2 regions of the Pseudodesulfovibrio mercurii genome follow, and region 2 is predicted to be linked to the other one. Evidence: riboswitches for the same ligand, from Rfam matches in the RefSeq annotation. Region 2 holds a riboswitch; the other holds the start of a gene.
The links. Region 2 has a riboswitch for cobalamin ahead of DND132_RS16925 (sirohydrochlorin cobaltochelatase). Riboswitches for the same ligand answer to the same signal wherever they lie in the genome.

Region 1: another riboswitch for cobalamin. It lies ahead of DND132_RS06245 (ribonucleoside triphosphate reductase); the one in region 2 lies ahead of DND132_RS16925 (sirohydrochlorin cobaltochelatase).

The regions. Positions count from the first base shown of each region.
Region 1 covers NC_016803.1:1,353,094-1,356,468, reverse strand. Annotated here, with positions in the region: gene DND132_RS06245 (ribonucleoside triphosphate reductase) at 1-1,700, opposite strand, end outside; cobalamin riboswitch at 1,876-2,050, opposite strand; gene DND132_RS06240 (methylenetetrahydrofolate reductase) at 2,115-2,990, opposite strand; gene DND132_RS06235 (multidrug effflux MFS transporter) at 3,309-3,375, opposite strand, start outside.
Region 2 covers NC_016803.1:3,761,012-3,764,386, reverse strand. Annotated here, with positions in the region: gene DND132_RS16935 (Hpt domain-containing protein) at 1-68, shown strand, start outside; gene DND132_RS16930 (chemotaxis protein CheA) at 78-1,775, shown strand; cobalamin riboswitch at 1,771-1,947, shown strand; gene DND132_RS16925 (sirohydrochlorin cobaltochelatase) at 2,074-3,048, shown strand; gene DND132_RS16920 (FecCD family ABC transporter permease) at 3,053-3,375, shown strand, end outside.

The sequences.
Region 1 (3,375 bases), 1.5 Mb from region 2:
GAGCTGATGCCCACGGGCAGCAGGGTGGAGTTGGTGTAGTAGGGGGTCTCGTCGCCCGAGGTGTAGATGTCGGCGTACAGCTCGCGGTCGATCTTGGCCAGCCTGTAACAGGTGCCCTCGCCGGGCGTGGCCTCGAGGTTGTACAGGTTGCCGGTCTCCTCCTGGAACCGGACCACAAGGCGGCGCAGGAGTTTGAGCACCCTCTGCATGAGCATCGAGCCGGACGGGGTGTCGAGCCCCTTGTGCAGCAGGTTCATGCACGCCTCGTGGCCGCCGATGAGCCCGATGGTCGAGAAGTGGCCCTTGAACCCGTTCTTGAGGTAGCGCCGGGAGAACGGGAACATGCCCGCGTCCAGGTTCTGCTGGACCACCTTGCGCTTGAACTCCAGGGACTCCGAGGCCAGCCGGGCGTACTCGGCGATGAGGTCCATGAAGTCCTCCTCGTTGTGGGCGAGGTAGGCCAGCTTGGGCAGGTTCAGGGTGACCACGCCGATGGACCCGGTCAGGTCGCCCGCGCCGAACAGGCCGCCGGTCTTCTTGCGGATTTCGCGCAGGTCCATCTGCAAGCGGCAGCACATGGAGCGCACGTCCTCGGGGTTCAGGTCCGAGTTGATGAAGTTCTGGAAGTAGGGCGCGCCGTACTTGGCGGTCATCTTGAGCAGCAGCCTGCCTTCCTCGGATTCCCAGGGGAAGTCCTTGGTCACGTTGTACGTGGGGATGGGGAAGGAGAAGATGCGCCCGTCCGCGTCGCCCTGGAGCATGACCTCCAGGAAGGCGCGGTTGAACATGGCCATCTCCTCGGCGTACTCGCCGTAGGTGGAATCCTTGAACTCGCCGCCGATGATCACCGGTTCCTTGGCGATGTGCGCGGGCGGCACGAAGTCCAGGGTGAAGTTGGTGAACGGCGACTGCCCGCCCCAGCGCGAGGTGGCGTTGAGGTTGTGGAGCAGTTTCTGGATCTGCTGCTTGACGTCGTGGTAGCTGAGCCCGTCGTTGCGGATGAACGGGGCCAGGTAGGTGTCCACGTTGTTGAAGGCCTGGGCCCCGGCCCATTCGTTCTGCAGGGTGCCGAGGAAGTTGACCATCTGGCCGCAGGCCGCGTCGAAGTGTTTTGCCGGGGTGGACGAGCAGCGGTCGCGCAGGTTGAACCCTTCGAGCAGCAGATCGCGCAGGGACCAGCCCGAGCAGTATCCGGCCAGACCGAAGGACAGGTCGTGGATGTGGAAGTAGCCGTGGGTGTGGGCCAGGCGGACCTCCTCGGGGTACTTTTCGAGCATGTACCGGGCCTGGACCGCGCCCGCCATGTGCAGGATCAGCCCCTGGTAGGAGTGGGTCATGTTCGAGTTCTCGTTGACCCGCCAGTCCACGTTGTTCAGGTAGCCGTCGGTCACCTGGGCGATGTCCAGGAAGGCCTCGTCCTGGGAGCGCAGCTCGCGCCGCTTTTCGCGGTAGATGATGTAGCGTTCGGCCACCTTGAACAGGCGGGCCTCCATGAGGACCTCCTGGACCATGTCCTGGACCTGTTCCTGCTCGGGGATGTCCACGTCCTTGAGCTTTTTTTCCACCTTTCCGGCCAGCCGGTCGGCCAGCAGCGGGTCCTTGATGCCGCTGCCCTTGAGGGCCTTGAAGATGGCGTTGCCGATCCGTTTGGTGGACCAGGTTTCGATGCAGCCGTCACGCTTGAGTATTTTGCTGGGCATTGGGGAATCTCTTGCAGGCGTCGAAAGCGGAAGGGCGCGCCGCACGGGGTGCGGCCGCAAGGGGACTGCCTGCACTGTCGTCGATGAACGGACCTGGCGGCGGCACCGCAGGTCCCGGCGACGGTTGTCGGGTGATACGCATTCTTGTCCGCACGCGGGTTCCGCGATCCGCATCCGGCAGGAAACGCTTCAGGTAGGTCTTCTGACTCTCCCCGCCCGGCCCGCCTTCCCGCCTCGCGGCAGTGGCATTCGGACCGGACCTCCATGGGGGATTACAGCGGCGGGACCGCTCCGGCTTCGCACCGGATTCCCTGTTATGGCCTACGGCCACCTGAAGGACATCTAGAACTTTTCGAGAATAGCCAAAGCCCCGGCGAAGCGCAAGGACGGATTCGCCGGGGCGCGCCTTTCAGCCTAGCCGCGCAGCTCCGGCACATCCCGGAGGATGTCCAGGCAGACATCGGCGTTATTCAAGGAATACAAGTGGATGCCGGGAGCCCCCAGGGCCAGGAGCTCGCGGATCTGCCGCCGGGCGATGTCCACGCCCTTGCGCCGCACGGCCTCGTCGCCGCCGGTGTCGAAGGCCTCCCGGATCTCCAGGTAGAGCTTGAGCGGGATGTTCGCCCCGCACAGGGACAGGATGCGGTCCAGGGACTGCATGGCCAGGACCGGCAGGATGCCCGGCACCACGGGGTTGTCGATGCCACGGGAACGCAGCCTGCGCACCAGGTCCTGGTAGCGGCGCACGTCGAAGAACAACTGGGTCACGCCGAAGTCCGCGCCCGTGTTGAACTTGTGGCAGGTCCAGCGCAGGTCGTCGTCGATGGACCCGGACTCGGGGTGGGCGTCGGGATAACAGGCCGCGGCCACGCCCGCCTCCGGCCACCCCTGACGCACGAACTCCACCAGGTCCGAGGCGTGCCGGAAGTCCTTCCAGACCTCGGCCGGGTCGTTGCCCGGCATGTCCCCGCGCAGGGCCAGGACGTCGCTGACGCCCGCCTCGAGCAACCGGTCCATGTACGCGGCGATGGACCGTTTCTCCGCGCCCACGCAGGTCAGGTGCGACATGGTCGTCAGCCCGAACCGCTTGTGCACCTCGGCCGCGATCTCCAGGGTGTTGTCCTGGAACGAGCCTCCGGCCCCGTAGGTGACCGAGGCGAACAGGGGATCGAGCCCGGCCAGCCGCTCCACCTGTCCGAAGAAGCGGGGCCACTGGTCGCGCTCCTTGGGCGGAAAGAATTCGAGGGAGAGAAACGGGCCGTTGTCCCGGATGCGATCGATGATCTTCATGGTCTGTCCTTTCTTCCGGCGATCCCGGACCGGACCGGCTCCGTGCCGTTCCCGGTCCGCCCGCCGTGTGTTGTGTGTCGAATGGGGCCGCCGTTGGCGGCGCGGCCCGTGGCCCGGCAAGGTCCGGGGGGTGCACGCCGCCGGCGTTGTCGACTAAATTCGTATATCAATATGTATTGATATAGCGGACCGTCCAAAAAGGCAACCCCTGTTCCGTGGAAAAAATCCGGGCCGGACAGGGATTGCCGAAACAGGGACGTCCCGTGGCGGGTAGGCGTCCACCGGACCCGGTCGGGCCGGGCGAACGGACCTCGCCGATCAGGCGGGGGCCTGCGCCCGGTTCCGCCTGGCCCTCCCGAAGACCACGTACAATCCCGAAGCCAGG
Region 2 (3,375 bases):
TCGGCTGGGGCTTCGACAAGACCATCTCACTGTATCCCGACAGGGAAACCTACTTCACCGCGCAATAAGGGGACGCCATGCAGGACAGCATCATCCAGTGCATCGAGGACATCGAAAAGCAGATCCTCGAGGTGGACGCCACCGGCCAGGGGGTCGAGGCGGTTGTCGACGCACTCGGCCTGTCGTGCATGCAGCTCTCCTCGGCAGGGGTCATCGCCCTGCTCGACATGCTGAAGGACGGCATCACCCCGGTCAACAGCGACATCATCTCCTCCCTGCTCGGCATCTGCGAGGCCCAGAAGAAGTTCTTCTTCGCCCTGGGCGGTCTGCTCGAGGGCAGCGCCGACGCCCTGGCCAAGATCCGGACCAAACCGTCCGCGCCCGTGGTCGAGGAATCCGAGGCGGAGGCGGCCAAGGCCTTCGAGGAACCGCCCGCCGCCGAGGCCGAGGTCCCCGAAGAGGCGGCCCCGGCCGAGTCCGCCCCGGCCGGCGAGCCCGACAAGGCCGACGCCAAGGCGGACAACCGGACCGACGCCAAGAGCTCGGCCACTGCCATCTCCTCCATCCGCGTGGCCACGGACCGGCTGGACCGGGTCATCGAGCTGGTCGGCAAGCTCATGGTCACCTACGCCGTCATCGCCCAGGGCGGGGCCACGAGCATGACCCAGATGGCTTCCAGCCTGCGCGAACTGGACAACGTCATCACCCGGCTCCAGCAGGAGGTCAACGCCATCCGCCTGGTGCCGCTCAAGCAGATTTTCATGCCCATGCACCGGCTGGTCAAGAGCCTGTCCCAGAAGATCGGCAAGAAGCTCGACTTCGAGGTCAAGGGCGACGAGCTGGCCCTGGACAAGACCATCGTGGAGTCCCTGAACGAGCCCCTGGTTCACCTGCTGCGCAACGCCGTGGATCACGGCCTGGAGGACCCCGCGGGGCGCAAGGCCGCGGGCAAGCCGGAGAGCGGCACCGTGACCCTGGCCGCCTGGCGCAAGGGCGACAGCGCCTTCATCCAGGTGTCCGACGACGGGCGCGGCCTGGACCCGGACCGCATCCTGGCCAAGGCCCTGGAAAAGGGGCTGGCCGACCCGGACAAGGAGTACGAGACCGAGGAAATCCTCCAGTTCGTGCTCCAGAGCGGCTTCTCCACCGCCGAGAAGATCACCGACGTGTCCGGGCGCGGCGTGGGCATGGACGCGGTGGTCAACGCCATCAAGGTCGCCCTGGACGGCGACGTGTCCATCGAGAGCACGCTCGGCAAGGGCGCGGCCTTCACCATCACCGTCCCCCTGGACCGCTCGGCCAACGAGGGCATCGTCGACGCCCTGGTCTGCAAGGTGGGCGGCGATACCTTCATCATGCCCAGCCGCGACGTGGTCGAGATATACATGCCCCGGCGCCACGACGTGGTCGAGCTGCCCGACGGCCGCGAGACCGTGGACGTGCGCGGCGAGATTCATGCCCTGCTCCGCCTGGCCGACCTCCTGGAGCTGACCCCGGAGATCGACAACATCGAGATGGCCCAGGCCATCGTGGTCCGGGTGGGCGACTACAAGGGGGCCATCCTGGTGGACGAGGTCCTCAGGCAGCAGCAGGTGGTCATCACCGGCTTCACCGTGCCCGTGAACGAGATCTTCGACGTGCCCATCCTGGGCTACGGCATGATGGGCGAATCCGACGCCCTGGTCATTGACGCCGAGGAGATGATCCAGCAGTTCCAGGCGCGCATCGCCCGGAACGCGCAGTCGTCCTTGACAGGAACGCCCGCCGGGGCATAGTGCTCAGTCTTCAGGTGTCCTCGGACTCGATAGGGAATCCCGTGAAAATCGGGAGCGGACCCGCCGCCGTGACGTCCTGCCGAACCGTCTCCATTCACGCCACTGGGCCTCGCCTGGGAAGGCGGAGACGGGAGGGACCAGCCGGAAGACCTGCCTGAAGCGATCACAAGGACTTGCCACGGTGGTACGTGGGCTTGCCGCCGAGGTATCGAAGGGAAAAATACGGACTCCCCTTCCTCTGAATTCGCTGAGGAAGGGGCTTTTCTTTTCCCTTACCCGCCCTTTTTCGGAGAACATCATGACGTTCGTCAGAAACGCCGCCTTCCTGCTGCTCGCCCTGCTCCTGGCCGTCCCGGCCCGGGCCGGGCACCACGACGAGGGCCCGGTCAAGACGGCCATCGTCCTGGCCGCCTTCGGCACCTCCTACCCCGAAGCGGTCAAATCCATCCTGAACATCAAGACCAAGGTGGAACAGGCCAACCCCGGCGTGCCCGTGCGCCTGGCCTTCACCTCCAACATCATCCGCCGCATCTGGCAGAAGCGCCAGGACGACGCGGCCTGGCAAAAGGCCCACGCGGACATCCCCGCCGAGGTCCTGTTCGTCAAGCACCCCCTGGCGACCATCGCGGACCTCCAGAACGACGGCTACCGCGACGTCGCCGTCCAGTCCCTGCACGTCTTCGCGGGCGAGGAGTTCACCGACCTGGCCGCCCTGGTCGACGGGCTCCGGTCCATCCACACCATGAAGGCCAAGAACGAGCCCTTCGTCCGTCTGGTCCTGGGTCGTCCCGCCCTGGGCATGCCCGGCGACGCCCGGCCATACGGCGAGGACATGGCCCGCGCGGCCAAGGCCCTCAAGGGCGACGTGGACCAGGCCAGGGAGATGGGCGCGGCCCTGGTCTACATGGGCCACGGCAACGACTTCTTCTCCACGGGCATCTACGCGGAGTTCCAGAAGGTGCTCCAGGCCGAGTACGACTACCCCATCTTCATCGGCTGCGTGGAGGGCTACCCGGCCTTCGACGACATGACCCCGCAGCTCAAGGCGTCGGGCGAGAGGAAGGTCCTGCTCAAGCCGTTCATGATCGTGGCCGGGGACCACGCCTCCAACGACATGGCCGGGGACGAGGACGACTCGTGGAAGGTCATGCTGACCAAACAGGGCTTCGACGTGACCACCGACCTGCGCGGCCTGGGCATGCTCGACGGCTGGGCCGCCATCTACGTGGACCATCTCGCCGACGCCATGACCCAAAAACCGGGCGCGAAATAACCGCATGACCGACGCCGCTCCCCGCACCCCCCTGCGCAACGGCCTGACCGTGGCCCTGCTCGCCGCCGGGCTGGCCGGGCTGGTCCTGGCCGCCTGCACCCTGGGAGTCGTCCACATCCCGCCGGACGAAGTCCTGCGCGGGCTGCTTGACGGCCTCACGGGAGGGGTGTCGGGAGCGGCGGATTCCCTGGACTCCACCGGCGCGGGCATCCTCTTCGACGTCCGGCTGCCGCGCATCCTGACCTGCACGGCCGTGGGCTTCGGCCTGGCCGTGGCGGGCGCGGTCTTCCAGGGGCTGCTCCTGAACCCCCTGGCCGACCCGTTCAC